2 regions of the Lysinibacillus sp. FSL W8-0992 genome follow, and region 1 is predicted to be linked to the other one. Evidence: a T-box and tRNA genes for the amino acid it is inferred to sense, from the RefSeq annotation. Region 1 holds a T-box; the other holds one or more tRNA genes.
What was found. A T-box is a leader RNA that pairs with one kind of tRNA and senses whether it is charged. The one in region 1 lies ahead of proS (proline--tRNA ligase), so its partner is inferred to be a tRNA-Pro.
Positions count from the first base shown of each region.

Region 2: it has a tRNA-Pro gene. The T-box ahead of proS (proline--tRNA ligase) is inferred to sense a tRNA for this amino acid. The anticodon was not compared.

Region 1 covers NZ_JBBOZQ010000001.1:3,938,446-3,954,260, reverse strand. Annotated here, with positions in the region: gene NSQ74_RS19865 (DUF4179 domain-containing protein) at 1-625, opposite strand, end outside; gene NSQ74_RS19860 (sigma-70 family RNA polymerase sigma factor) at 622-1,188, opposite strand; gene NSQ74_RS19855 (glycoside hydrolase family 5 protein) at 1,576-2,868, shown strand; gene NSQ74_RS19850 (response regulator transcription factor) at 2,994-3,641, shown strand; gene NSQ74_RS19845 (HAMP domain-containing sensor histidine kinase) at 3,625-5,025, shown strand; gene NSQ74_RS19840 (metallophosphoesterase) at 5,168-6,001, shown strand; gene NSQ74_RS19835 (peptidylprolyl isomerase) at 6,077-6,730, shown strand; gene NSQ74_RS19830 (hypothetical protein) at 6,997-8,307, opposite strand; gene NSQ74_RS19825 (MFS transporter) at 8,488-9,708, shown strand; gene NSQ74_RS19820 (M20 family metallopeptidase) at 9,744-11,216, shown strand; gene NSQ74_RS19815 (BRCT domain-containing protein) at 11,746-12,063, opposite strand; gene NSQ74_RS19810 (YbgA family protein) at 12,122-12,484, opposite strand; T-box leader at 12,736-12,951, shown strand; gene proS (proline--tRNA ligase) at 13,002-14,438, shown strand; gene NSQ74_RS19800 (polyprenyl synthetase family protein) at 14,938-15,807, shown strand.
Region 2 covers NZ_JBBOZQ010000001.1:613,963-629,777, reverse strand. Annotated here, with positions in the region: rRNA gene NSQ74_RS02945 (16S ribosomal RNA) at 1-91, shown strand, start outside; rRNA gene NSQ74_RS02940 (23S ribosomal RNA) at 272-3,199, shown strand; rRNA gene rrf (5S ribosomal RNA) at 3,315-3,430, shown strand; tRNA gene NSQ74_RS02930 (tRNA-Val) at 3,441-3,516, shown strand; tRNA gene NSQ74_RS02925 (tRNA-Thr) at 3,520-3,595, shown strand; tRNA gene NSQ74_RS02920 (tRNA-Lys) at 3,603-3,678, shown strand; tRNA gene NSQ74_RS02915 (tRNA-Leu) at 3,701-3,785, shown strand; tRNA gene NSQ74_RS02910 (tRNA-Gly) at 3,832-3,906, shown strand; tRNA gene NSQ74_RS02905 (tRNA-Leu) at 3,912-4,000, shown strand; tRNA gene NSQ74_RS02900 (tRNA-Arg) at 4,016-4,092, shown strand; tRNA gene NSQ74_RS02895 (tRNA-Pro) at 4,102-4,178, shown strand; tRNA gene NSQ74_RS02890 (tRNA-Ala) at 4,201-4,276, shown strand; rRNA gene NSQ74_RS02885 (16S ribosomal RNA) at 4,419-5,970, shown strand; tRNA gene NSQ74_RS02880 (tRNA-Ile) at 6,067-6,143, shown strand; tRNA gene NSQ74_RS02875 (tRNA-Ala) at 6,157-6,232, shown strand; rRNA gene NSQ74_RS02870 (23S ribosomal RNA) at 6,458-9,385, shown strand; rRNA gene rrf (5S ribosomal RNA) at 9,457-9,572, shown strand; gene NSQ74_RS02860 (LytTR family DNA-binding domain-containing protein) at 9,777-10,448, opposite strand; gene aceA (isocitrate lyase) at 10,663-11,946, shown strand; gene aceB (malate synthase A) at 12,045-13,643, shown strand; gene NSQ74_RS02845 (pyridoxal-phosphate-dependent aminotransferase family protein) at 13,919-15,088, shown strand; gene NSQ74_RS02840 (O-methyltransferase) at 15,136-15,801, opposite strand.

The sequences.
Region 1 (15,815 bases):
ATTGCCAGTCACCAGTAATGTGCTCTTTATCAGTTGTCAGATCTGAAAGGATATAATCAAGCTTCCAATTTACATTGATGGAACTATACTTCTCCTCAGTAAAAGTTGTGGCTTTCCCAACATATTTATTTTCATCTATTCGCGAAACCTCGTTTATTCCATCACCTTTATTTTCTATCAGCGGGATTCCCTTAATATGAAGTGTTTCCCCCATGTATTTATTAGTTTCAATTGTATATGTGACAATGAGCTTTTCACCATCATATATGGCATCATTCACTGTTACCTTGATACCATTGCTATTGGCAACTCCATTTATTAGATTGGCATTTTCTTTATAGTCTACAGATAAGCCATCGTTGTTAAAAAATTTAAAGATATTACCTAGAATTGGAATCTCTTCTGCGTTAGCAGTAAACGATAAACCTAAGAGGGTGGAGGCAATTAAACCTAATGCAAGAGAAGCAGCAGTTACGGACTTTTTCCATTTCTTTTGTTTGCTAGCGTGAATATTTTTCAACAGTTCTTTTTTTACTCTAGCCTTTTCAAACGCACTGACTTCCATTTCTTCAAACTCTTCTATGTCAATGTCCAAATCATTTAAGTGCTTATAAATATTTTTCATACCATACTACCTCCCGTAAAAAAATCAGATGCATGTACTTTTAGTTTCTTTTTACAGCGGTAAATGCGATTGTCGATAGAAGCTTTCGTTTTTCCAAATCTGCGAGCGATGTCTTCTGAATGTTCACCAAGGAAAAATTTTCGAATAAAGATTTGTTGATCAATCGGATCAAGTCGGTTAATCAATTGCATGAGTTCCGATCTATTTTCATTGCGCAGCAAATCCTTTTCTAAAGAGTCAGCACTAGAAGGCTCCAAGTAATCACTGGAAACCTCTATATTTTTAGCAGCTTTTCTGTAATAATCAATGGCCTTAAACTTCGCTATCGAACAAATCCAACTTTTGAATTTCGCAGAATCACCATCGAAATCTTTAGCATGATGCCACACAGATAACAAAATATCATTCACGCATTCATCTATCATGCCTTGGTTATTAAATGGAGATAGCACTTTATAGGTAATGCCCTTTATTAGGGATAAATAGTTGTCCACAATATATTCGAGTGCGTCTTCTTTTCCAAATTGCAGACGCTGGATAAAATTTGTTTCATTAGATTTCATCTAAAATGGCTCCTTCAAATTTTTGTAAAGGCCTTTACATCTACTATAACGAAAGGAAGCCAGTAATTTCTCATTTTAAACTTAAAAATTTTCACTAAAAATATTTGGAGGGAGGAGGTGAGAGATAATTACGTTAAATGAACGATAAAATGTTAATGAGGGAGAAATGAGCTAATAGCTTTTAGAATTAATGCCGTACGTTGTCCATAAAATGGTGCGTTCCAGTTCGCCACTTGGAACCGAAAAATTACAACAAATCACATCATCAAACTTTTTTTGATCTAGCTGAATAATTTCTTTTAACTTTATAACAATTGAATGACATTTTTTTATGTGACATGCTTGTGACATTAGTATTTTACAATGCTTGTGAGGTGAGGTGAGGAGATGAGAGTCAATCAAAATCGTTCGAAAAGGAGTATTCTTTCGTTAATTATAGTTTTTGTCCTATTACTCGTAGGAGGATGTGCAAGTAAACAGGAAGAAGAAAAACAAATAAATATAGAGGCAGGTACACTAGCAAGCAAGTTATCATTTTGGGATGAACAGAAAAAAGGTACCAATTTCATGAATTCAAAATCCATACCAGAAAACTATACAGAAGTTAATAAAGAAAACATCGAATTTATACGCTTAGCTCCAGATAAATGGTCAAAGGACAGAGATTTTTTATTTAATGATCAGCCAGATTCAAATCCCAAAAAAGATTTTTTAATTGGTAATGTAGATCATTATGAAGGTATTGTAGAAGAAGATTTTGAAGCATTAAAAGCAGACTTGGATGCAGCTTATGAACGAGGTTCAAAAGTAGTGTTAACAGTTTTAAGTTTGCCAGGAAATCGTTGGAGACAATTTAATAATCGTCAAAACGATGATCGAATATGGCAGGATTTAAGTTATCATCAGCAATCAGCGCAGTTTTGGCAAGATCTTGCTACTAGATTGAAGGATCATCCCGCTGTTGTTGGATATAATTTAGTGAATGAGCCACACCCTGAAACAGCTACAGGATTTAATGATTTTTGGACGCAGGATTATAGTGACTGGTACAGTCAAGTGGAAAATACAGCTGCCGATTTAAATAAATTGTATGAAACGATTGTAGAAGCGATTCGCTTGGTGGATAAAGAAACACCGATTATTCTTAATTCTGGATTATATGCAACTCCTTGGGCATTTGAGTATCTGAAACCAATCCAGGATGATAATGTACTGTACGCATTTCATATGTATGAGCCATATGAAATGACAAGTCAAAATCGTAAACGAGGATTCGAGTATGCTTATCCTGGCAAGGTGAAAGTAGGAGAGCAGAAAACGGAAAAAATGTTTAATAAAGATACTTTAAAAGACTTTTTACAACCTGTAGATAAGTGGGCAGAAGAAAATAATATTCCTGCTAATCGAATCATTGCGGAAGAATTCGGCATTAACCGAATGGTCAAAGGTGCTGATCAATATTTATCAGATCTTATTTCAATTTTTGATGAATATGGCTGGCATTGGGCGTTCTATGCATTCCGTGAAGACACATGGGAAGGCATGGATTATCAATTAGGAGAGCAACCGCCAAATTGGAAATATTGGGAGGCATTTGAAAAAGGAAAGCTACCAAATCGAGAACAAGTAGAAGTAAGTAATCCATTATGGGGTGCCCTGAAAAATGGATTAGAAAAGTAAAAATACGTATGCTACTCTATCGTATAAATGTTAGAAAAAAGGTGAAGTCTTCTTTTAAGGTTTTCACCTTTTGCCTTTTATTATGAGAAGAGTTACTGGTAAGACAGATAAGGAGTTTATATAAAGTGAATATACTAATAGCTGATGATGAGAAACACATGACTGCTATCTTGAAAACCTACTTTGAAAAGGAAGGTTTTAATGTCAGTATTGCTTTTGAAGGAGAAGAAGCACTTGAAATTTTTTATTCAAAAAAAATCGATCTTGCAGTTTTGGATTGGATGATGCCTAAGTTAAGTGGCATTGAAGTATGCAGAGAAATAAAGAAAGTAAGCTTAACGAAAGTGGTCATGTTAACAGCAAAGTCGTCCAATGATGATGAATTTATGGCATTAGATATTGGGGCAGATGAATATATTCGTAAGCCATTTGATCCGCGAATATTAATTTTAAGAGTGAAAAAAATGCTTGGAACAGAAAAGTTGGCTGAAATAAGGAATTTGAAAATCAATTTACAAAGTAAGAAAGTATTTAAGGACGAAGAAGACATAGTACTCTCTAAAAAAGAATATGACTTATTGAAGATTTTATATGAAAATAAAGGGCAAGTATTATCTAGAAATTCTTTGTTATCAATGGTTTGGGGCTTGGACTATCTTGGTGAGGAACGTACAGTCGATACGCACATTAATAGGCTGCGTGACAAGATTGGAGATGACCATATTATAACCCATAGAGGAATGGGGTATAGCTTTAATGATAAAGTTGAATAAAATTGGAAAGAAATTGTTATTGATGGTGAGTGTAATTATGCTCATCGTTTTCGGTGTTTCCTTTTTGTTAAACAATTACTTTTCCGCTAATTATTATTTATTTAAAATGAAAAATAATGTTAACGCCGTTTATGAAGAGCTAAAGGATTTAACAATTCCACAACTAATAGAAACACAAGAAAAAATTGAAAATGATAATAACGTTACAATTGTTATTATTCAAAATAGCGGTAGTACCGATGAAATTAATGAAAATATCGAATTTGCATTGTTTAAAGATAAAATTGTTTTAAATAAATTTTGGATTACGGAGAATTCTCTAGAAAAAATAAAGGAAGGAAAAACAGTAAGACTATTATTTAATCAAGGAAAACTAAAGTCGAGCCTTCTAACTGTGCTGTATGAGAAAGATCAACATTTAGTGTTAGTAGGAACAGTAGTTGCTCATAATACAGATGCTTTAAAAATAGTAAACCAATTATATTTATATTCCTTATTGCTAGGAATTATAATTAGTATATTATTGGTAGCACTATTCTCTAAGAAAATTATTACTCCTTTAGAGAAATTAAAAAACGTAGCAAAAGATATTACAAATTTAAACTTTAAAGAAGTGGAGATAACCTCAGGCGATGAAATTGAGGAGTTGTCACACAGTATTAATGAAATGAGTAATTCTTTGAAAAATGTTCATTCACAATTAGAAAAGAAAAATCAAAGTTTAAATACGTTAATTTCAAGTATCTCTCATGAAGTAAAAACACCCTTGTCATTAATACAAGCATATACAATTGGTATTAAAGATGGTTTTGATGATGGCTCCTATACGGATATTATTTTAGAACAAGTAAATTACACTTCAGAAATGGTGGATTATTTAATCAAATTATCTAAAATCCACGAATTAGAAGTGAAAAAAGAGCCATTCGAATTAAAGCATCTTATTCAAAAAATTATTACACAATATAATATTTCATTAAGAAATAACAATGTGCATGTAGTGCAAAATTTAGATTCAATACAACATTCCTTTATTTATGAAGATAGTAATCAAATAGAGATTGTAATGAATAATTTAATAAGCAACGCCATTAAATATGGCGAAGAGCAGTATTTCGAAATCAACTTAACAAATGAAGATAAAAACAAAATAAAGTTCTCGATACGAAATAAAACGACAAGTTTGCAACAAGAGCATCTTCCTTTTATTTGGGATGCATTCTACGTAGCAGAAGAATCGAGGAACAAAGAAATTAGCGGGACAGGCTTAGGATTGTCGATTGTTGCTAGCATCTTAGCTAAAAATGATTTACAGTATGAAGTGGTGTTAGTAGACTCGTATATTCGTTTTACGATATGGTTTGATTTAGTTGAATCAAAATAAAACAAAGAACGGGCATCTATTTGGTGCACGTTTTTTTCATTTATTGAGTGCCTTTTTCTAACAATCATAAAAAGTACATATTACTGTAACATAGCACCTTTATAATAATGGTTATAGATTTGAAAGGGGCATTTATATTGGAATGAAGAGTTTTAAAAGGATTGTAAAAATAGTTTTATTACTGATGGTATTAATAGGTTTATTTGTAGGGTACGCTTTTAAAGTTGAACCAACAAGGCTTGTCATTCATTCGTATGATTTAAATGAAGACAAGGGTGAATCAGTCAAAGTAGTTCAAATATCTGATATTCAAGTTAGTGAAACTTACACAATAAAACAATTAAACCGTTTAGTAGAAAAGATTAATCAATTATCACCTGATATTATTGTTTTTACAGGGGATTTATTCGAAAATTTTTCTACATTTCAACAGAAACAACAAGTAACTGAAAATTTATCAAAGCTTAAAGCTACCGTGGGGAAATATGCAGTTTGGGGAAACCGCGATTACGGTGGTGGTGCTTTTAAAATATATGAAGATTTATTAACGAATTCAGGTTTTACTTTATTAAAAAATAGTGGAGTAAATGTTACTGTATTAAATGATAAGAAGCTATTTATCGGAGGATTGGATGATGGTTTGCTTGGAAATCCAGATATAGACCAATTGTTATCGCAATTGGATGATAGTTTTGATTATAAAATTGTACTTATGCATGAACCAGATATGGCAGACTTATTAAAAGATACTTCAATTAATTTGCTGTTAGCTGGGCATAGTCATGGAGGACAAATAAAAATTCCATTTATGAAAACAATGACTACTTCCTTAGCTGAAAAATATAGTGATGGATTTTATACTATTAATAAAAGCAATGGGATGCAGCTTTATGTAAATACCGGAATAGGGACATCTAGAATTCCAGCTCGTTTTATGGTCCCACCTGAAATCTCCGTTTTTAATATTCATTTGTAAGATTATATATAAGTTGTCTTAAATAATCTTATAGTTATATACTTTAATAAACTGATTATATAGGGAGTTGAAAGAATGTTGGCACGATCTAAAGTATTGTATTTTGTCTTTAGTCTGATGGCACTAGCTTTTGTTCTGACAGGTTGTGGAACATCAAAAGAGGATAAGACAGTGGAAGAAAAAGTAGATTATGCATCTGCAGTGAAAGAAAATCCAATTGTGACAATTACGATGAATGACGATAAAAAAATTGTTATTGAACTAGAGCCTAAAGTAGCACCGAATACAGTTGCTAATTTTATTTCTTTAGTAAAAGATGGTTTTTATGATGGGCTTATTTTTCATCGTGTAATTCCTGGCTTTATGGTTCAAGGTGGAGATCCTGCTGGAAATGGATCTGGTGGACCAGAGTACTCGATTAACGGTGAGTTTACGAATAATGGCTTTGAAAATAATTTAAAACATGAGCGCGGTGTTATTTCAATGGCACGGACGAATAACAATCCAAATTCTGCGGGCTCACAATTTTTTATTATGGTAGAAGAAGCGTCCAATCTTGATGGAGATTACGCTGCATTTGGAAAAGTCATCGAAGGTATGGAAACGGTAGATGAGATTGTTGCAGTTGATCGAGACGCTACAGATAAGCCGTTCGAAGATCAAATCATGAAAAAAGTCGAAGTGGATACAAAGGGCTTTGACTATCCTGCACCAGTAGTGCAAAAATAGTATTAGACATACTACTAAAATTTAAAAGCACGTTGATTGACCGCAGTGTTGCGGCTGGTCAACGTGCTTTTCTTTGGAGAAACAAAGATAATTTTGCTCCTCATTTTTTTATTTCAGTAATTTTAAAACACCTTGGCTCATTTGATTTATTTGAGCCATCAAATGGTTTGTCCAAAATATGTCTCGTAAAGGAAACTGTTACGACAACTCTGTTATGGAGAATTTCTTTAGCATTATGACCCCCCTACGAATTGAAGTTCCACGTATCATGCTTCATTTTTATGGAAATTGATTTTATAAAATTTCTTAGGTCTACCTCGCAGTTTTTCATGTTTTTTATAAATTAATTCAGCTACTCCTTTTTCTTCTAATTCATTCAAAATACGGTTAGAGCTTCTGATTGTAATGCCTAAATGTAATGCTATATCGTCAGAAGATAATTCATTGGTATTCATTTTTTCAATAACGGAGAGAATTTTTTGCATTAACAGCATAGAAATATTCAGTTTTTCACTTAAACGCTGTAACTCCGGCGTTTCCTCTTTTATATGTAAAACCATTTTCTCTTGCGTGTTTGGCGCAATGATTTGACCATTTTCTGTAATAATGCAAGACGACTTTTCTTGTTTTTGAGCCTCATGATTTGCAATATGCGCTTTTTTTCTGGCATCATCAATACTTTGACCAACTCCCCAGCCAATGGTCACTGGAAAAGGTAAGCTCTCAGTTAATGTTTGTTCTAATCCATCATGTGAAAAATTATTAGTAACTGTCAGTAATTCTTTTTGAGATGTAAAGATTTCGAAATGTACACTTTGTTTTTGAATAATCATCGATAAGTGATTTTTTTCTCTATATTCCAATAGGGTAGTGTGTAAAAGAATTTGATTGAATTCTGTATTTACATTTTCTACTTTAGATGGAATCAGTGCATCACTTGTAATTTTTCCAATGGCAATAATACTCTCTGTTAATTGTTTATGCCGAACTTCCTGAATTACTTTTTCAAATATTTCTTGAATAGTTTGTGGAGACGCAGTTATCAGCTCTGCGGTCACACCATGCTCTGAAAGTTTGTTTAATATATTACTAAAAGCTGTAATAGATAGTTCTACTTTCCCGGATCTATTCAATTCAATATGCTTATCTAATAAATCCTCGTAAAAATTATCCGTAATAGGTAAATGGATAATATGAGCTTCCTCATCTTTTGCATATATTTCCTCTAATTTTATTAAATCCGTGTAGCCACTAAAATCAAATGTCACTTTTGAAAAATCGATATTTGGATATTTTCTACTAATATGAAACAGCTTTTTATAAAAATCACGCTCATTCGCCATATAATAATGAGTTGGTATTTGATAGTTAATCTGAGAACTTTGTAACACTAGATGTGCCAAGCCATTCATGACAATCGCATCAAAAAATATATAGTTTTCCAGATATAAAGGTTTTATTTCTGAAAGTTTTCTATATGTAAAAAAAGTCAACTCGCAGCGTTCTTTTAATTTTTCTTGGATAGGTAAAACATCTTGTAGTGAATTATGCGCTACGATTACACCGATTCGAATCAAAGTTAATTCTCCTCCTAGATTATCTATTAGTTCTAGTATATTTGACAAATGCTGTCTATATCAATATAGAAGTGTATTTTTTGAATTTTATTGATTTTTTTAATAGTCAATCTTATAATAATTAAAGACTGTCTTTAATATGTCTAAAAATAATGTGTTTTATCACAAGGGGGACTTTTTTTGGAAAGAACCGGTACGACTAAGCAAAAATACATAATTCTTGGAATTTTGTTTATGACGTGGATTGTCAACTATCTGGACAAGCTTTCGATGAACGTGGCGATTATACCGATAGCAGAAGAATTTAAGTTGAATGAAACGCAAGCTGGATTAATTATTAGTGTATTTTTTTTGAGTTATGCAGTAATGCAATTAGTTGGAGGTTTTCTTTCTGATAAATACGGGGCAAGAAGAATGATTCTCATATCCGTTTTATTATGGTCTATTTTCACGATTCTAACTGGTTTTGCCTGGTCATTTATATCGCTTATTGCGATACGACTACTATTTGGGATTGGAGAGGGGAGCTTTCCTGCAGCTAGTTCATTAGCAGTTGCAGACAATTTCCCAAAATCTGAACGAGGTCGTGCTAAGTCGACGCTTACTGCCGCAACGACAATTGGCAGTATGATTTCAGCAATATTAGCTGCCGCTTTAATAACTTCGATTGGCTGGCGGAATTTGTTCTTTATTTTTGGGGTTTTAGGGCTTTTCTTGACGATTGTCCTTTATTTCTTTTTAAAGCCAAGCGAGTCACAAATAAAAACGGCAGTAACAACTACAGCTACTAAGGTGCCGTTAAAAAAATTATTAAAGATGCCAATGTTGTGGCAGTTAATGTTGATGTACTTTGGCGTAAGTATTGTCAATTGGGGGCTCACATCATGGATGCCAACATTTATGGTGAAAGAGAAAAATTTAGATATGGTATCGATGGGCACACTTGCAATTATTCCTGCGTTTGCCGCGCTCATTGCAGTTGTGCTTACAGGTTGGTTGATTGATAAGTTTGCAGTAGGTAAAGAAAAGTATTTGATAATGGTTGGTGCTGTCATTGCAGGAATTAGTTTATTTTTCATGACAAGTGCTTCTTCCATAACTATGGTGGTAACTTTCCAAGCTTTAACATCAGCAGGGTGTTTATTTGCTACTACTACGATTCTGACGTTACCACTGAAATATTTCTCACATGATGTAATTGGTACTGCAACAGGGTTCATGTATTTTGGAGGACAAGTAGCTGGTGCAATTTCGCCATTTGTCATGGGATTCATCATCACAATTTTCGGTGGCTCCTATTCGGCAGCATTTATGTTCTTAATGGTGATGATCATCATTCCAATTGTTACGGCTATGACATTACAAACTAGGGATAAAATCTCACCTGATCCATCCTTTTAAAGTGCTTGAAATAAAAACTATTGGAGTGATTATTTATGTCTAATACATTAAATGCTATAAACGAGCTATCCAAAATTATTGAAGATAAGCGAGATAAGTTTATCGATATCAGTAATAAAATTTGGAATTTCGCGGAAATCCGTTTTAAAGAATTTCAATCTGCAGATTTGTTATGTACGGCATTGGAAAGTGAAGGATTTGATGTTGAGAAAGGTGTTGCAAATCTGGAAACAGCCTTTATCGGAAGTTATGGCAGTGGAAAGCCAGTCATTGCTTTTTTAGGAGAATATGATGCTCTGTCTGGTTTAAGTCAACAAGGGGGGACTGCCATAAAATCTGCTATAGAGCAAGGTGGTAATGGGCATGGATGCGGTCATAATTTACTTGGAACAGGTTCTTTAGCCGCAGCCGTAGCTTTACGTGACTATATGGTGAAACATAATATTTCTGGAACAATTCGTTACTATGGCTGTCCGGCAGAAGAGGGGGGCTCTGGGAAAACGTTGATGGTACGTGCTGGACTTTTCGATGATGTAGATTTTGCATTATGCTGGCATCCAGCCGATCATAATTTAATGATGTGCACAAGTTCATTAGCGAATACACAAGTTTCCTTTCAATTCACAGGTCGTGCAGCGCATGCGGCTCAAGCACCACATCTTGGACGTAGTGCGTTAGATGCTGTTGAGCTGATGAACGTTGGGGTCAACTATCTCCGAGAACATATAATTCCGGAAGCTCGTGTGCATTACGCAGTGACAAATACTGGTGGATTGTCCCCTAATATTGTCCAAGCAGATGCCAGTGTACTTTACTTAATACGTGCACCTAAAACGAGTCAAGTAAATGAAATCTATGAGCGTGTTTGTAAAGTTGCACAGGGTGCAGCATTAATGACTGGAACAGAAGTGGAAATCATTTTCGATAAAGCTTGTTCCAATCTTATTCCAAACCATACGATGCAGCAAGTTATGTTTGAACAATTTGCACAGCTAGGAACACCTGAATTTAGCGAAGAAGACTATCAATTTGCGGCTGCTATTCGCAATACGTTGTCACAACAGGAAAAAAGCGGTGGAGCACTACTCTCTATACCGGTATATAGAGAGATTTTAGCAAAAGAGAAGGATGCGCCATTGTCAACAGCCTTACTTCCTTACCATAAAGCTTTTACGAATGTGACGATGCCAGGATCTACAGATGTAGGAGATGTGAGTTGGGTTGTGCCGACTGCACAATGTACAACGACTTGTCATGCACAGGGCACACAGTTGCATTCTTGGCAGGCGGTTGCAACAGGCACGACGGCAATCGCTCATAAAGGTATGCTACATGCTGGTAAAGTTATGGCGGCAACTGCTGCAGCAATGCTCGCTCAACCACAATTAATAGATCAGGCAAAGCAAGATTTAAAAGAGCGATTGGGTGACGATGTTTATCAAAATCCGATTCCTGCAAAAATAAATCCTTCGCATGTACAAAAATTCTCATCTGATGTAATCGAGTAATAACAAAAGCGTCAATGACAGAACATACTGTTAGTTGACGCTTCTTTTTTTACGGTGATCCATCATAAAGCGAAAGCAGTTTTGAAAACGATGAATTAAAGGGCTTTGCTTTTACGTTTTAAAATGGAAATCGCTTTACTTAGTGCAAAATCTTTTTCATCGGAAAATATGCTTAGCCTGTTGGCAACGATAGGGGCGAGTGACTAGGTTTTATGTGTAGAGTCGCCAATTCTGCTCGTACATCAAGACCTGTAAAGCTTTCAATTTTTGGGTTAATTGTTGAAGAACACACAGAAGGCATGACTCAACAAAAATCAAGGTAGCGAGGTTTGTGGTTTAGTGTGGTGAGCGAGGAAAGCATCCACCATAGCAGACAACAACGGCATAGCAAAAAAGTGTTAGATTGATGGCAGTCAATCTAATACTTTTTGTCTTTTGTCCCAGCCTCTCCTCTTTTATTGATGAAAAGTACTTAGGAAAGGAGTTTAGGAGGTTACTGTTACTGCATATAAGATGGTACATACTCTTTTTACATCGAAATAAGCCAAATAAAATCATCTTCAGCTATAATTTGAATGTCGTGACCGAGTTGAATTAACTGCTCAGCCTTTAAATGTTTTGTACTTTTTTCTCGTCGGTTTTTGCCAAGAATAAGGAAATCTGTCTCTTTTGTCACGGCCCCTTGCATGAAAGCTCCATAAGCTCGGGCCTTTTTTGCAGCTTCAGAACGTGTCATTGTGGAGAGAGCTCCTGTAAAGACGATTTGTTTATTATAAAATGGATGCATTAAACGTTCGGATGGATTGGATAGGTAGATAACTTCTGTATTGTCCTGATTTTTGTTCATGTTGGTCTCCTAAGAGGTTGATTTTAAAGGAGTGTAATATCTTGCTTTAAAATTAGACTTACTCTTCCAGTATTTTTAAAATAGTACTTTGTCGTAAATATGTAATGTTATATTGTATGGATAATTGCTGTAAAAAGCAAAGAAGCGCCTGTATTTGACCAGTGATGAGCAATTTCTCATATTTTTGCTTTTCCTCGGATGTAGCAACTTTACGGAAATACCCCCACATATGCTGGCACGCATTGCGCATGCTGCCGTCAGTAGGTATTTGTTGTAATGCATCTTCGATCAATTGTTCAATTTGTTCATGGGGCAGTATATCGCGCATTGCCAGCCGAAGCTGATTGTAATGCTTTTGGCTATGAAACATGACACGATACTTTTCTTCTCGCCATAATTTTTCAGTTCGTTGACGTTTCATACAATCACCTTCCCATAACAATTGTTTAAATTTATTACAGTATAAACATCATACATGTTGATTAACGACATTTCTATGATATTTTAGCTAAACAAACAAATAAAACACTGTAAGTTGGGAGAGATGAGAAGGTCTTGCCCTATTTTTAAAACGCCGAGCGGGATTTCCTCCGTTGGGTAGGGTAATATGTGGTGATGTATGACAGTAATGATTGAATTACATTTAGCAAATTGGTATATTAATGTATAAATAATAAATCGATGATGTGATCAAGTAAATAAGTATTGTGAAACAGAAATTATAGCCTAGGCTGAAAGCTATATCACCTCTTCTTATTGAACCCTATCACGGAGATGTCAGTTAACAACTAACCGAGTCGTTTCGTTACAAACGTTTAGAGGACTTAATATAGTTATTAAGTCGAACTAAGGTGGTACCACGTCAATTAGCGTAAAGACGTCCTTTATTAGGATGCTTTATGCTTTTTTTATTATTTAAAACATAGGAGGAAAAGAAGATGGCTCAAAAAATAAACGATTTTTCAAAATGGTATGTGGATACGATTCAAAAAGCGGATTTAATGGATTATACGCCAGTTCGTGGCTGTATTGCTTTTAAACCAGACGGCTATGAATTATGGGAGCACATTCAAGCTGAGATGGATATGCGGTTTAAGGAAACAGGTCACCGCAATGCTTACTTCCCGATGTTAATACCAGAATCATTTTTTCAAAAGGAAAAAGATCATATTGAAGGATTTTCACCAGAGCTTCCATGGGTTACAGAAGCGGCGGGTGAGAAGTTAGAGGAGCGCTTAGCATTACGTCCAACTTCTGAAACAATGATTGGACATTTATATTCAAATTGGATTAAAAGTTATCGTGATCTTCCAGTTTTAATTAATCAATGGGCAAATGTATTCCGTTGGGAGAAGAAAACGCTACCGTTTATCCGTACTTCTGAATTTTTATGGCAAGAAGGTCATACTGCCCATGTCGATGAAGAAGATGCACGTAAAGAGACAATGCAAATGTTAGCAATTTACAAAGAAGTAGTAGAAGGTTTGCTAGCGATTCCAGTATATGATGGACAAAAGACACCATCTGAACGTTTTGCTGGAGCGGTTGATACATTCTCTATTGAAGCGATGATGAAGGATGGAAAAGCTGTGCAAGCGGGTACATCCCATTACTTAGGTACAAAATTTGCTGAAGCATTTGATATAAAATATTTAAATAAAGAAAATAAACATGTTTATGTGCATACAACTTCTTGGGGTACATCGACACGATTAATCGGGTCTGTCATCATGGTGCATGGCGATGAGCAAGGTCTTGTTTTACCACCAAAGATTGCACCGACTCAAGTTGTGTTAATCCCTGTCGGACCATGGAAAAAGAACCCTGCTATTATCGAGAAATTAGATGAAATTTTTGCAGCGTTAAAAGCAAAAGGAATTCGTGTTCGCCTTGATGACTCGGATCAATCGCCAGGCTATAAATTTAATGAGTGGGAGTTAAAAGGTGTACCGGTACGTATTGAGTTGGGACCACGTGATTTAGAGAATCAACAAGGTTTAATGAAAGCCCGTGATGAAGAAGAAAAAGTTTCTGTATCTTTAGAAACAATTGTTGAAAGCATTGAAACAGAACTTGAAACAATGCAAACACGTCTTTTCGAAAAAGCAAAAGCTTTCCGTGCGAATAACTCGCATACACATATTGATTCAATGGAGCAGTTACAACAACATTTAACTCAAGCTGAACAGAATGAAACAATACCAGGTTGGATTTTAGCAGGTTGGTGTGGAGACGATGCATGTGAAGAAAAGGTAAAAGAAGAGACAAAATTCACAACACGTAACATTCCATTTAACCCACCAGTTACAAAGGATACTTGCATTCATTGTGGGCATGAAGCAAAACATACAGTTTGGTTTGCACGAGCTTACTAATTTACGACGAAGTACAAATATAAAGCGTTTCAACAATTTTGTTGAAACGCTTTATTAATGACTTTTTACTCATATTCTACGGCTCTAAAAAATTTTATATCACTAATATAGATTTTAGAAAGATAATTGTAATAATAATACATAATTTTTATTATTAATTGGTTTAAAAGTGTTAATAGTTTAAAATATGTATATATTTACATTTTAAGGATAGATGATATACTAGTAATTAATAGGAAAAATAGTTGTAGAACCAGCAGACATTTTTATTTTTTACCTCTAGTTTGTTTAGAGAGTATGATACATATGTAAGTCCAATGTAATAAATGGTTAGAACTTTTTAAGTCATTTCAGTAAGCGCTTTCATTGATGTGAGGTTAAATTGTATTTGATATACCAGAGTCGAACATCCAAAATATTGCGCATTGTTAACAGTCCATTTTAATCGTTAGAAAGCTGTAAGGTGAAATCTCAATAAAATAAATAATTGGTAGGGTGAATGATGGAGGGAATTAAGCAATCATTAAAGATAATTGCAGGTAATTATCAACTATCAGATGAGTTTAATCGCTGTTTAAACGACTTATTAGATCAACATGAAGGTGGTGATTTTAGTGGTTTAAGTAAATTGCATTTTCAAATGAATGGTGGCACATTAACGAAATCTATAGAAGAAGTTTTTAATCTTCTAGAATTATGGATTCTTTTTACGGATATCGTTGATGATATTGAAGACGGTGATGAATCAAAGTGGGGAATAGATGGGAACATATTGTTGAATGCTTCTACAGCTTTAGTTAGTATCGTATTGTTGGAGCTAGAAAAGCTAGAGATACCTTATAAAAGTGAGGTTACTCGTTTATTTTGCCATTACTTACTACAAGCGGTTGACGGACAGCATCATGACTTAATGAACAAGATAACATCTGAAGAAATGTATATAGATGTTGTTAAAAAGAAATCAGGTTCATTAATAGCACTTTCATCCACGCTTGGCGCAGTGTTAGCGACTGGAAAGTATACAACAAAGCTTGAAATGAGTGCGCACTATATCGCAATTGTCGCTCAACTTAAAAATGATTATAACGACTTATTAAATTTACAAAGAGATTTACAAGTTAAAAAAAGAACCTTGCCTTTACTATATTTATTACAATTCGAGGATTCGGCATTTGACGAATTGCGATTGTATTATAGACAGCAAGGGAATGCAACTACGAAGATTTGTATTACTAAACAGCAGATTGTAGATTCTGGATTACACGTTTACGTGCATCTAATACAATCTAAATATCTTAATCTTGCACTAGACTTATTAAAAGAAGTATATCCAACACAAAATGTTGAAATATTCAAACAATATATTTAGATGAGGTG
Region 2 (15,815 bases), 3.3 Mb from region 1:
TTGGAGCCAGCCGCCGAAGGTGGGATAGATGATTGGGGTGAAGTCGTAACAAGGTAGCCGTATCGGAAGGTGCGGCTGGATCACCTCCTTTCTAAGGATATTTTCGGAATACAAACCTTGGGTTTGTAAGATTACGTTTTGCGTTCAGTTTTGAAGGTTCATCATTACGATGAAATACTTCAAAACTTGTTCTTTGAAAACTGGATAAAACGACATTGAAATTGTAACAAACACATTTATTTTTTTAAGTTTTTTATAGGCTTAATAACTAGGTTAAGTTATTAAGGGCGCACGGCGAATGCCTTGGCACTAGGAGCCGAAGAAGGACGGCACTAACACCGATATGCTTCGGGGAGCTGTAAGTGAGCTTTGATCCGGAGATTTCCGAATGGGGGAACCCACTACGTTTAATCGCGTAGTATCTTGACGTGAATACATAGCGTCTTGAAGGCAGACCCAGGGAACTGAAACATCTAAGTACCTGGAGGAAGAGAAAGAAAAATCGATTCCCTGAGTAGCGGCGAGCGAAACGGGAAGAGCCCAAACCAAGAGGCTTGCCTCTTGGGGTTGTAGGACACTCTATACGGAGTTACAAAGGAATGAGTTAGATGAAGCGACTTGGAAAGGTCCGCCAGAGCAGGTAAAAGCCCTGTAGTCGAAAGTTTATTCCCTCCAGAGTGGATCCTGAGTACGGCGGAACACGTGAAATTCCGTCGGAATCCGGGAGGACCATCTCCCAAGGCTAAATACTACCTAGTGACCGATAGTGAACCAGTACCGTGAGGGAAAGGTGAAAAGCACCCCGGAAGGGGAGTGAAAGAGATCCTGAAACCGTGTGCCTACAAGTAGTTAGAGCCCGTTAATGGGTGATAGCGTGCCTTTTGTAGAATGAACCGGCGAGTTACGATTACGTGCGAGGTTAAGCTTTATAAGGCGGAGCCGCAGCGAAAGCGAGTCTGAATAGGGCGAATTAGTACGTGGTCGTAGACCCGAAACCAGGTGATCTACCCATGTCCAGGGTGAAGGTGAGGTAACACTTACTGGAGGCCCGAACCCACGCACGTTGAAAAGTGCGGGGATGAGGTGTGGGTAGCGGAGAAATTCCAATCGAACTTGGAGATAGCTGGTTCTCTCCGAAATAGCTTTAGGGCTAGCCTCGTGATGAGAATACTGGAGGTAGAGCACTGTTTGGACTAGGGGGCCATCCCGGTTTACCGAATTCAGACAAACTCCGAATGCCAGATATTTATACACGGGAGTCAGACTGCGAGTGATAAGATCCGTAGTCAAAAGGGAAACAGCCCAGACCACCAGCTAAGGTCCCAAAGTAATCGTTAAGTGGAAAAGGATGTGGCGTTGCACAGACAACCAGGATGTTGGCTTAGAAGCAGCCATCATTTAAAGAGTGCGTAATAGCTCACTGGTCGAGTGACGCTGCGCCGAAAATGTATCGGGGCTAAACGATTCACCGAAGCTGTGGATTGACATCTACGATGTCAGTGGTAGGAGAGCGTTCTAAGTGCGTTGAAGTCAGACCGGAAGGACTGGTGGAGCGCTTAGAAGTGAGAATGCCGGTATGAGTAGCGAAAGACGGGTGAGAATCCCGTCCACCGTATGACTAAGGTTTCCTGAGGAAGGCTCGTCCGCTCAGGGTTAGTCGGGACCTAAGCCGAGGCCGATAGGCGTAGGCGATGGACAACAGGTTGATATTCCTGTACCACCTCCTCACCGTTTGAGAAATGGGGGGACGCAGTAGGATAGGGTAAGCGCGCCGTTGGTTGTGCGCGTCCAAGCAGTAAGGCGTGTGTGTAGGCAAATCCGCACACTGTAACGTTGAGCTGTGATGGCGAGTCCGTATGGACGAAGTTCCTGATTTCACACTGCCAAGAAAAGCCTCTATCGAGGTGAGAGGTGCCCGTACCGCAAACCGACACAGGTAGTCGAGGAGAGAATCCTAAGGTGTGCGAGAGAACTCTCGTTAAGGAACTCGGCAAAATGACCCCGTAACTTCGGGAGAAGGGGTGCTCTTGAGCGTGCAAGCGCACGAGAGCCGCAGTGAATAGGCCCAGGCGACTGTTTAGCAAAAACACAGGTCTCTGCAAAACCGTAAGGTGACGTATAGGGGCTGACGCCTGCCCGGTGCTGGAAGGTTAAGAGGAGTGGTTAGCGCAAGCGAAGCTGCGAATTGAAGCCCCAGTAAACGGCGGCCGTAACTATAACGGTCCTAAGGTAGCGAAATTCCTTGTCGGGTAAGTTCCGACCCGCACGAAAGGCGTAACGATCTGGGCACTGTCTCAACGAGAGACTCGGTGAAATTATAGTACCTGTGAAGATGCAGGTTACCCGCGACAGGACGGAAAGACCCCGTGGAGCTTTACTGTAGCCTGATATTGAATTTTGGTACAACTTGTACAGGATAGGTAGGAGCCAGAGATCTCGGAGCGCCAGCTTCGAAGGAGGCGTCGGTGGGATACTACCCTGGTTGTATTGAAATTCTAACCCATGCCCCTTAGCGGGGCAGGAGACAGTGTCAGGCGGACAGTTTGACTGGGGCGGTCGCCTCCTAAAAGGTAACGGAGGCGCCCAAAGGTTCCCTCAGAATGGTTGGAAATCATTCGTAGAGTGTAAAGGCACAAGGGAGCTTGACTGCGAGACCTACAAGTCGAGCAGGGTCGAAAGACGGGCTTAGTGATCCGGTGGTTCCGCATGGAAGGGCCATCGCTCAACGGATAAAAGCTACCCCGGGGATAACAGGCTTATCTCCCCCAAGAGTCCACATCGACGGGGAGGTTTGGCACCTCGATGTCGGCTCATCGCATCCTGGGGCTGTAGTCGGTCCCAAGGGTTGGGCTGTTCGCCCATTAAAGCGGTACGCGAGCTGGGTTCAGAACGTCGTGAGACAGTTCGGTCCCTATCCGTCGTGGGCGTAGGAAATTTGAGAGGAGCTGTCCTTAGTACGAGAGGACCGGGATGGACACACCGCTGGTGTACCAGTTGTCTTGCCAAAGGCATCGCTGGGTAGCTATGTGTGGACGGGATAAGTGCTGAAAGCATCTAAGCATGAAGCCCCCCTCAAGATGAGATTTCCCATTACGCAAGTAAGTAAGATCCCTCAAAGACGATGAGGTAGATAGGTTCGAGGTGGAAGTGTGGTGACACATGGAGCTGACGAATACTAATCGATCGAGGACTTAACCAAAAAAGTTTGAAACATTCAATGAAACGTTTATCCAGTTTTGAAAGAACAAGAAAGCTTTGAAAAAAGCTTGCATTTATAACATTTTATGTTATAATGAATCTTGTCTTTTAAATAGTCTAGTGATGATGGCAAAGAGGTCACACCCGTTCCCATACCGAACACGGAAGTTAAGCTCTTTAGCGCCGATGGTAGTTGGGGGCTTCCCCCTGTGAGAGTAGGACGTCGCTAGGCATAATACCCAGGAGGATTAGCTCAGCTGGGAGAGCATCTGCCTTACAAGCAGAGGGTCGGCGGTTCGAGCCCGTCATCCTCCACCATATGCCGGTTTAGCTCAGCAGGTAGAGCAACTGACTTGTAATCAGTAGGTCGTGGGTTCGATTCCTATAGCCGGCACCATTTTTTTGAGCCATTAGCTCAGTTGGTAGAGCATCTGACTTTTAATCAGAGGGTCGAAGGTTCGAGTCCTTCATGGCTCACCATTTAAATTGCCAACAATAATATGCGGGTGTGGCGGAATTGGCAGACGCACTAGACTTAGGATCTAGCGCCGCGAGGCGTGGGGGTTCGACTCCCTTCACCCGCACCATTTATTTTAATTTCATAATTGCCAGGATAAATAATCTTATGCACATGCGGAAGTAGTTCAGTGGTAGAACACCACCTTGCCAAGGTGGGGGTCGCGAGTTCGAACCTCGTCTTCCGCTCCAAATGTGCCGGGGTGGCGGAACTGGCAGACGCACAGGACTTAAAATCCTGCGGTAGGTGACTACCGTGCCGGTTCGATTCCGGCCCTCGGCACCATTTTTTAAATATTAAGCGCCCGTAGCTCAATTGGATAGAGCGTCTGACTACGGATCAGAAGGTTGTGGGTTCGACTCCTGCCGGGCGCGCCAATAAATGAACGGGAAGTAGCTCAGCTTGGTAGAGCACTTGGTTTGGGACCAAGGGGTCGCAGGTTCGAATCCTGTCTTCCCGACCATTTCCTAAATACATGAATTTATGGGGCCTTAGCTCAGCTGGGAGAGCGCCTGCCTTGCACGCAGGAGGTCAGCGGTTCGATCCCGCTAGGCTCCACCAATTACAATAAATGAACCTTGAAAACTGAACAAGCAAAACGTAATCAATATAGTTTTTAGTAGCTAACTTCGTTAGTGAACGAAACAAAATTTTGGACATCAAAATTGATGCCAGCAAAACAATTTGAGCTAATCAAATTTCTTTTATGGAGAGTTTGATCCTGGCTCAGGACGAACGCTGGCGGCGTGCCTAATACATGCAAGTCGAGCGAACAGATAAGGAGCTTGCTCCTTTGACGTTAGCGGCGGACGGGTGAGTAACACGTGGGCAACCTACCCTATAGTTTGGGATAACTCCGGGAAACCGGGGCTAATACCGAATAACTTGTTGTCTCTCATGAGACAATTCTAAAAGACGGTTTCGGCTGTCGCTATAGGATGGGCCCGCGGCGCATTAGCTAGTTGGTGAGGTAACGGCTCACCAAGGCGACGATGCGTAGCCGACCTGAGAGGGTGATCGGCCACACTGGGACTGAGACACGGCCCAGACTCCTACGGGAGGCAGCAGTAGGGAATCTTCCACAATGGGCGAAAGCCTGATGGAGCAACGCCGCGTGAGTGAAGAAGGATTTCGGTTCGTAAAACTCTGTTGTAAGGGAAGAACAAGTACAGTAGTAACTGGCTGTACCTTGACGGTACCTTATTAGAAAGCCACGGCTAACTACGTGCCAGCAGCCGCGGTAATACGTAGGTGGCAAGCGTTGTCCGGAATTATTGGGCGTAAAGCGCGCGCAGGTGGTTTCTTAAGTCTGATGTGAAAGCCCACGGCTCAACCGTGGAGGGTCATTGGAAACTGGGAGACTTGAGTGCAGAAGAGGATAGTGGAATTCCAAGTGTAGCGGTGAAATGCGTAGAGATTTGGAGGAACACCAGTGGCGAAGGCGACTATCTGGTCTGTAACTGACACTGAGGCGCGAAAGCGTGGGGAGCAAACAGGATTAGATACCCTGGTAGTCCACGCCGTAAACGATGAGTGCTAAGTGTTAGGGGGTTTCCGCCCCTTAGTGCTGCAGCTAACGCATTAAGCACTCCGCCTGGGGAGTACGGTCGCAAGACTGAAACTCAAAGGAATTGACGGGGGCCCGCACAAGCGGTGGAGCATGTGGTTTAATTCGAAGCAACGCGAAGAACCTTACCAGGTCTTGACATCCCATTGACCACTGTAGAGATACAGTTTTCCCTTCGGGGACAACGGTGACAGGTGGTGCATGGTTGTCGTCAGCTCGTGTCGTGAGATGTTGGGTTAAGTCCCGCAACGAGCGCAACCCTTGATCTTAGTTGCCATCATTTAGTTGGGCACTCTAAGGTGACTGCCGGTGACAAACCGGAGGAAGGTGGGGATGACGTCAAATCATCATGCCCCTTATGACCTGGGCTACACACGTGCTACAATGGACGATACAAACGGTTGCCAACTCGCGAGAGGGAGCTAATCCGATAAAGTCGTTCTCAGTTCGGATTGTAGGCTGCAACTCGCCTACATGAAGCCGGAATCGCTAGTAATCGCGGATCAGCATGCCGCGGTGAATACGTTCCCGGGCCTTGTACACACCGCCCGTCACACCACGAGAGTTTGTAACACCCGAAGTCGGTGAGGTAACCTTTTGGAGCCAGCCGCCGAAGGTGGGATAGATGATTGGGGTGAAGTCGTAACAAGGTAGCCGTATCGGAAGGTGCGGCTGGATCACCTCCTTTCTAAGGATATTTTCGGAATACAAACCTTGGGTTTGTAAGATTACGTTTTGCGTTCAGTTTTGAAGGTTTATAAACAATTTTATAAAACTTCCAAGAGGGCCTATAGCTCAGCTGGTTAGAGCGCACGCCTGATAAGCGTGAGGTCGATGGTTCGAGTCCATTTAGGCCCACCATATATAACCTCTTGGGGCCTTAGCTCAGCTGGGAGAGCGCCTGCCTTGCACGCAGGAGGTCAGCGGTTCGATCCCGCTAGGCTCCACCAATTTTTTTATTTGTTCTTTGAAAACTGGATAAAACGACATTGAAATTGTAACAAACACATTTATTTTTAAATTAAGTTTTTTAGGCTTAATAACTAATAATAGGGTTTCAAGACACAAGCAGTTCTAGGAAGCAATTGAGTGAAAGAAGGAGCGTACTTACGTACGTGACTGACTGAACGAAAGAAGCTGACAACGAAATGCGCAGTGGATTGGAAGCCGTTGAAGGTTAAGTTATTAAGGGCGCACGGCGAATGCCTTGGCACTAGGAGCCGAAGAAGGACGGCACTAACACCGATATGCTTCGGGGAGCTGTAAGTGAGCTTTGATCCGGAGATTTCCGAATGGGGGAACCCACTACGTTTAATCGCGTAGTATCTTGACGTGAATACATAGCGTCTTGAAGGCAGACCCAGGGAACTGAAACATCTAAGTACCTGGAGGAAGAGAAAGAAAAATCGATTCCCTGAGTAGCGGCGAGCGAAACGGGAAGAGCCCAAACCAAGAGGCTTGCCTCTTGGGGTTGTAGGACACTCTATACGGAGTTACAAAGGAATGAGTTAGATGAAGCGACTTGGAAAGGTCCGCCAGAGCAGGTAAAAGCCCTGTAGTCGAAAGTTTATTCCCTCCAGAGTGGATCCTGAGTACGGCGGAACACGTGAAATTCCGTCGGAATCCGGGAGGACCATCTCCCAAGGCTAAATACTACCTAGTGACCGATAGTGAACCAGTACCGTGAGGGAAAGGTGAAAAGCACCCCGGAAGGGGAGTGAAAGAGATCCTGAAACCGTGTGCCTACAAGTAGTTAGAGCCCGTTAATGGGTGATAGCGTGCCTTTTGTAGAATGAACCGGCGAGTTACGATTACGTGCGAGGTTAAGCTTTATAAGGCGGAGCCGCAGCGAAAGCGAGTCTGAATAGGGCGAATTAGTACGTGGTCGTAGACCCGAAACCAGGTGATCTACCCATGTCCAGGGTGAAGGTGAGGTAACACTTACTGGAGGCCCGAACCCACGCACGTTGAAAAGTGCGGGGATGAGGTGTGGGTAGCGGAGAAATTCCAATCGAACTTGGAGATAGCTGGTTCTCTCCGAAATAGCTTTAGGGCTAGCCTCGTGATGAGAATACTGGAGGTAGAGCACTGTTTGGACTAGGGGGCCATCCCGGTTTACCGAATTCAGACAAACTCCGAATGCCAGATATTTATACACGGGAGTCAGACTGCGAGTGATAAGATCCGTAGTCAAAAGGGAAACAGCCCAGACCACCAGCTAAGGTCCCAAAGTAATCGTTAAGTGGAAAAGGATGTGGCGTTGCACAGACAACCAGGATGTTGGCTTAGAAGCAGCCATCATTTAAAGAGTGCGTAATAGCTCACTGGTCGAGTGACGCTGCGCCGAAAATGTATCGGGGCTAAACGATTCACCGAAGCTGTGGATTGACATCTACGATGTCAGTGGTAGGAGAGCGTTCTAAGTGCGTTGAAGTCAGACCGGAAGGACTGGTGGAGCGCTTAGAAGTGAGAATGCCGGTATGAGTAGCGAAAGACGGGTGAGAATCCCGTCCACCGTATGACTAAGGTTTCCTGAGGAAGGCTCGTCCGCTCAGGGTTAGTCGGGACCTAAGCCGAGGCCGATAGGCGTAGGCGATGGACAACAGGTTGATATTCCTGTACCACCTCCTCACCGTTTGAGAAATGGGGGGACGCAGTAGGATAGGGTAAGCGCGCCGTTGGTTGTGCGCGTCCAAGCAGTAAGGCGTGTGTGTAGGCAAATCCGCACACTATAACGTTGAGCTGTGATGGCGAGTCCGTATGGACGAAGTTCCTGATTTCACACTGCCAAGAAAAGCCTCTATCGAGGTGAGAGGTGCCCGTACCGCAAACCGACACAGGTAGTCGAGGAGAGAATCCTAAGGTGTGCGAGAGAACTCTCGTTAAGGAACTCGGCAAAATGACCCCGTAACTTCGGGAGAAGGGGTGCTCTTGAGCGTGCAAGCGCACGAGAGCCGCAGTGAATAGGCCCAGGCGACTGTTTAGCAAAAACACAGGTCTCTGCAAAACCGTAAGGTGACGTATAGGGGCTGACGCCTGCCCGGTGCTGGAAGGTTAAGAGGAGTGGTTAGCGCAAGCGAAGCTGCGAATTGAAGCCCCAGTAAACGGCGGCCGTAACTATAACGGTCCTAAGGTAGCGAAATTCCTTGTCGGGTAAGTTCCGACCCGCACGAAAGGCGTAACGATCTGGGCACTGTCTCAACGAGAGACTCGGTGAAATTATAGTACCTGTGAAGATGCAGGTTACCCGCGACAGGACGGAAAGACCCCGTGGAGCTTTACTGTAGCCTGATATTGAATTTTGGTACAACTTGTACAGGATAGGTAGGAGCCAGAGATCTCGGAGCGCCAGCTTCGAAGGAGGCGTCGGTGGGATACTACCCTGGTTGTATTGAAATTCTAACCCATGCCCCTTAGCGGGGCAGGAGACAGTGTCAGGCGGACAGTTTGACTGGGGCGGTCGCCTCCTAAAAGGTAACGGAGGCGCCCAAAGGTTCCCTCAGAATGGTTGGAAATCATTCGTAGAGTGTAAAGGCACAAGGGAGCTTGACTGCGAGACCTACAAGTCGAGCAGGGTCGAAAGACGGGCTTAGTGATCCGGTGGTTCCGCATGGAAGGGCCATCGCTCAACGGATAAAAGCTACCCCGGGGATAACAGGCTTATCTCCCCCAAGAGTCCACATCGACGGGGAGGTTTGGCACCTCGATGTCGGCTCATCGCATCCTGGGGCTGTAGTCGGTCCCAAGGGTTGGGCTGTTCGCCCATTAAAGCGGTACGCGAGCTGGGTTCAGAACGTCGTGAGACAGTTCGGTCCCTATCCGTCGTGGGCGTAGGAAATTTGAGAGGAGCTGTCCTTAGTACGAGAGGACCGGGATGGACACACCGCTGGTGTACCAGTTGTCTTGCCAAAGGCATCGCTGGGTAGCTATGTGTGGACGGGATAAGTGCTGAAAGCATCTAAGCATGAAGCCCCCCTCAAGATGAGATTTCCCATTACGCAAGTAAGTAAGATCCCTCAAAGACGATGAGGTAGATAGGTTCGAGGTGGAAGTGTGGTGACACATGGAGCTGACGAATACTAATCGATCGAGGACTTAACCAAAAAAGTTTGAAACATTCAATGAACCGTTTATCCAGTTTTGAAAGAACAAAATCTTTCAACAAAATATAAGGTCTAGTGATGATGGCAAAGAGGTCACACCCGTTCCCATACCGAACACGGAAGTTAAGCTCTTTAGCGCCGATGGTAGTTGGGGGCTTCCCCCTGTGAGAGTAGGACGTCGCTAGGCAAATAAAAACCTGAGATTAGATTCTCAGGTTTTTTTGTATTTAAAGCAGTCTGTCTGAATAAGCCCCGCCAAAATCAGATTGGGGCTATTCGACAGACTTGAAGTGTCTTAATAAAATACAATGCGATTCATTGTAGTAAATGTCTTGTATCACTCGTTGACAATCTGGAACAGCTGTTTATACAGCTGTTTTTATTTTCTCTATTAAAATTCAAGGGCGTTTCGCAAGTTATTGAGATAGGATTGGCTGACTGGTAGTTCTGTCCCGTCTTTTAATGTAACGATAAAATTGGAAGTGAGATCACGCGCCATCTTTTTTATAAAATGAATATTAACAATATAAGATCGATGAATGCGAATGAAAAATGCTGGTAAGCGCATTTGTAACTCCTTGAGTGTAATACTTGTTTTAAACTGTTCCTTTTCTACATAGAACCATGTCTTTTTCTGCAGGCTTTCGATATAAGATATTTTCTCAATGGCAACAGGGTTCCATTCTTCGTCCCGTTTACCAGTTAAAAATTGATAAGGTTCTAATTTCTGTGCTGTAAAAGTTGAAGGTAAAACAATTACTAATGCAGCTAGCGTGTCCTGTATATGTATTGGATAGCCAATACCGTAATATGGTGTTCCAAATAAGGTATTGTCTAAGATTGCGTCTGTGCGCTTTTTTGTTTGTAATACTTGCTCTGCAATACTGCCTGGCTCGACTTGCCGCCCTGCTTCTAAATGAATACTGTGCGATCCAGAGTGAAAATAGATATAAGAGTTTTGAACAGCAATGGCGATGGACGAATTTGTTGGAATCCAGTCTTGTAACATCGTAATAAATTGTTGTGAAATATCTTTTTGTAAAGAATCTAATTCATTATTCATTGTGATTATCCCCCTTGTTTGTAAACAGTTTACCAAATTTTGTCGTTAAAAAAGGTAGTTTCATCATTAAAATTCGGCATTTTATCTAAAAATAATGAAAATTCAGATGTACTGTTATATATTAATTTACAACAAATAAACCTGTTATGGAACAGATTTTAAAAAGTTTTTTAACAGAGTATATTTTATACAAAGGGGAAGGTGGAATTTCAATATGTCAACACGTCAAGAAAAAATCCAAGCTTTAGAAAAACAATGGGCAGAAAACCCGCGTTGGGCTGGTATTGAGCGCGCATATACAGCTGAAGAAGTAGTTAAATTACAGGGGTCTGTTGTAATTGAGCAAACTTTAGCAACTAAAGGTGCTACGCGACTTTGGAAATCCCTACATGAAGAACCATTCATTAATGCATTAGGTGCACTAACTGGTAATCAAGCGGTTCAACAAGTAAAAGCAGGTTTACAAGCAATCTACTTATCAGGCTGGCAAGTAGCTGCCGATGCTAACCTTTCGGGACAAATGTATCCTGACCAATCACTATACCCAGCTAACTCTGTACCAGCTGTAGTAAAACGTATTAATCAAGCACTACAACGCGCTGATCAAATCGATCATGCTGAAGGTCGTGTAGATGACTTTGATTGGTTTGCGCCTATCGTTGCAGATGCTGAAGCTGGTTTCGGTGGTCCTCTAAATGTATTTGAACTTGTAAAAGGTATGATTGAGGCGGGAGCTGCAGGTGTTCATTTAGAAGACCAATTAGCTTCTGAGAAAAAATGTGGGCACTTAGGTGGGAAAGTATTACTTCCTACACAAAATGCTGTTCGTAACTTAATTGCAGCTCGTCTAGCAACAGATGTAATGGGCGTAGATACAATTTTAATCGCGCGTACGGACGCTGATGCAGCAGATATGGTAACTTCAGATATCGATCCACGTGATGCAGAATTTATAACTGGTGAACGTACACCTGAAGGCTTCTTCCGTACAAAACCAGGTATCAAACAAGCAATTGCCCGCGGTTTAGCATATGCACCATACGCAGATTTAATCTGGTGTGAAACGTCTAAGCCATCACTTGAAGAAGCACGCGAATTTGCAGCAGCGATTCATGCTGAATTCCCAGGTAAAATGCTTGCTTACAACTGCTCACCTTCATTTAACTGGAAAGCAAACCTTTCAGAAGAAGAAATCGCAGAATACCAACGCGAGCTTGGAAAACTAGGATACAAATTCCAATTCGTAACGCTAGCAGGCTTCCATGCATTAAACCACTCTATGTTTGAGCTAGCTCATGACTATAAAGATAACGGAATGGCTGCATACTCTAAACTACAACAAGCAGAGTTTGCTTCTGAATCTAAAGGCTATACGGCTACTCGTCATCAACGTGAAGTAGGTACAGGTTACTTCGATGATGTGTCACAAGTTATTTCAGGTGGTACTTCTTCAACAACAGCAATGGCAGGATCTACAGAAACTGAACAATTCGTTTAATTCAATTACGTTAATTCCTAAATTCATAATCATAGATAAGTTTCCCTCGCACCTCCTAAGCGGGGGAAACTTAAATCACGAGAGGTGGGGAACTACTAATGGAACAGGTAACTACAGGTAAGCTTACTATTGTTGGGGAACAAAACGAGCAAACAAAAGAAATTTTAACACCGGAAGCCCTTGAGTTTGTTCTAGCCCTGCATGAAAAGTTTGATGCTCGTCGTAAAGAGCTTTTAGAGGCTCGGCAAGAACGTCAAAAACGTCTTGATGCTGGTGAGAAACTCGACTTCCTACCAGATACAAAGCATATCCGTGAGGGAGATTGGACGATTGCGCCACTGCCAGCGGATTTACAAGATCGACGAGTAGAAATTACTGGACCAGTAGACCGCAAAATGGTTATTAATGCGTTGAACTCTGGTGCGAAAATGTTCATGGCTTGTTTTGAAGATGCATCTGCTCCGACATGGGAAAACATGATTTCTGGTCAAATCAATATGCGTGATGCCATTAATAAGACAATTGAATTTACACAAGCATCAAATGGTAAAACATATAAATTAAACAATGAAACAGCTGTATTATTAGTACGTCCACGAGGTCTTCATTTACTTGAAAAGCATGTACTAGTGGATGGGGAACCTATATCAGGTAGTTTCTTTGATTTTGCTCTATATTTATTCCACAATGCTAAAAATGCACTAGCAAAAGGTACGGGTCCATACTTCTACCTGCCAAAGTTAGAAAGCCATTTAGAGGCTCGTTTGTGGAATGATGTTTTTGTCTTTGCACAAGATTACATCGGTATTCCACAAGGTACAATTAGAGCTACAGTTTTAATTGAAACAATATTGGCTGCTTTTGAAATGGATGAAATTTTATATGAGCTTCGCGACCATTCAGCAGGTCTGAACTGTGGCCGTTGGGATTATATTTTCAGCTATATTAAACGCCTGCGTAATCAACCAGATGTGATTTTACCTGATCGCGGTCAAGTAACGATGACAGTTCCATTTATGAAGGCTTATACGTCATTATGTATTCAAACATGTCATAAACGTAACGCACCTGCGATGGGCGGTATGGCGGCGCAAATTCCTGTAAAAGGGGATGACGAAGCGAATGCAGTAGCATTTGCAAAGGTTGCTGAAGACAAACGTCGTGAGGCAACTGATGGTCATGACGGGACTTGGGTAGCACACCCTGGCATGGTTGCAACGGCTATGGAGCAGTTTGATGCGATTATGGAGACACCAAATCAAATTCATAAAAAACGCGAAGATGTGAATGTTAAGGCTGAAGATTTAGTGGCTGTGCCAGAAGGTACAATTACACTTGAAGGTCTTCAAATTAACTGTAGTGTTGGGGTTCAGTACATCGCTTCTTGGTTACGAGGCAACGGTGCTGCACCGATTAACAACTTGATGGAGGATGCTGCAACAGCAGAAATCTCCCGTACACAAGTATGGCAATGGATTCGTCATCCAAAGGGTATTTTAGATGATGGAAGAGGTATTACATTAGCATTCGTGCTAGAAGTTTTGGAAGAAGAGCTTGTGAAAATTAAAGAGGCTGTTGGGGAACAGGCTTATAACAGTGGTCGCTATGATGAAGCTGCTGAACTGTTTAAATCTTTAATTGAACAAGATGAGTTCGTGGAATTCTTGACACTTCCAGGCTATGAAAAATTAAGTTAATTAATAGGAATCTACTAACGAACATATCCTACTTTTCTAAAATACAGTGGGCTGAACTCGAATGCAGCTCATGAGTTCCACTAATGTAACGAGCGGGGTCTGTTCCCCTGTTCTTTACTTATACACAATGAGCACTGTTTAATAAAAGGGGTCTACTTATATTAATGGTAAGTAATGAGATTTAAAAATGGGGTGCAAGATGTCTTACGAGCTTAGATGGGGGGCTTGTAAGGCATTTTTCTATACACAGGAAAACATTATGAGGGGGAAAAGAAATGGGCAATAAGGAAATGCTATTAATTCCAGGTCCTACACCAGTAGTTGATGAGATATATGATGCTTTGGCGAGCGAGACGCGTGGGCATACAGATCCACGATTTGTTGCGATTTATAAAAATGCATTAGTCCAAACAAAAGAACTGCTCCAAACGGATGGCGAGGTGTTTGTACTAGCAGGCTCAGGAACGCTAGCAATGGAAATGGCGATTGTCAATACAGTGGGCAAGGGAGAAAAAATACTCGTCATTAGTCATGGGTATTTTGGGGATCGTTTTACACCTTTAGCAACTGCTTATGGTATTCAAGTAGAAGTGCTACAGGCAGAGTGGGGTAAACAAGTTGAACTAGCTGCTGTAAAGGCAAAATTAGCTGGGGGTAATTTTAAAGCAGTCACAATTACACATGCAGATACATCTACAGGTGTTGTTTCAGATTTAGATGCATTAGTTCCAATTATTAAACAAGCGGGGGCTCTTATAATTTTAGATGGAGTTGTTGCAACAGCCGCATTGGATGAAAATATGAATAAAGCATATGGGCACGCTGACTATAAATTGGATGTTGTATTAACTGGTTCACAAAAGGCTATTGGTGTACCACCTGGATTAGCGATTATTGCGTTTAATCAATCTGCTTTAAAGGCTCGCGAAGCACTTGGCACGATACCAGCCTACTACTGCGATATTGAAAACTGGATACCAGTCATGAATGATCCAGGAAAATATTTTGCAACACCACCTGTGAATTTAATTTATGCTTATGATGTTGCTATGAAGATTGTTTTAGATGAGGGGATTGCGAAGCGTGAGGCGCGCCATAAAGCATATGGACGTGCTGTGCGTTTCGCATTATCTACGTATGGCATGGCAGCACTTGCTGATGAGACTGTAGCAGCACCAACTTTAAGTTGTATGCTCTATCCTGATGGAGTAGAGGATGCCAAGTTCCGAGCAAAGCTTGCAGAAAAAGGCGTAATTGTCGCTGGTTCTTTGGCACATTTAGCAGGTAAAGCATTCCGTATTGGGCATATGGGTAATACAACACCTGCTATGCTTGAACAAGCCGTGAAACTAATCGGTGAATCACTCAATGAATTAGGACACGTAGTAGCAGTAGAAGAAGCGGTTGCACGTTTGAATGAAGAATTAGCAGTAGTGACTATGTAATAGTAGAGGGAGATGTCTCACAAATGCGTGAGACATCTCCTTTTTCGTTATTTAACAATTGCTAGGATGAAACCGTCATATCCTTTAATTCCAACGGTTTGAATGGCTGTAGATTCGATACGTGGTTCGTGTTCTAATAAATCCATAAATTGACGCACACCTTGCACACGTTCATCTTCGCTTTTATCATCGATGACTTCACCGTTTCGCACTACATTATCAGCAATGATAAGTGCTCCACTATTCGCTAATTCTAAAGCCCATTTTAAATATTGAGGATTATTCGGTTTATCGGCATCAATGAAAATAAGGTCGAATAAAGGGCCTGAATTTTTAATTGTAGGCAATGAATGCAATGCATTTCCTACCACTACTTCGACTTTGCTGCTACAACCTGCTTTTAAGATGTTTTGCTTCGCCACTTCTGCATACGTCGGTTCAATCTCTAGAGTGTAAACCTTTCCTGATTCAGGGAGCGCACGAGCAAGCCATATGCTACTATAGCCACCAAGTGTACCAATTTCTAAAATATTTTGAGCACCTTTTATTTTTGCTAGCAGGTAAAGTAATTTTCCTTGTGTGGGTGATACATCAATTTCAGGAATGCCAGCATTTTTATTTGTTTGTAGGACATTCTCCATTGTTTCATCAAATGGAATTAGCTTATCAATAAAATATTCATCCACATCATGCCAAACATTGTTAGTTAACATAGTATAATTCCTCG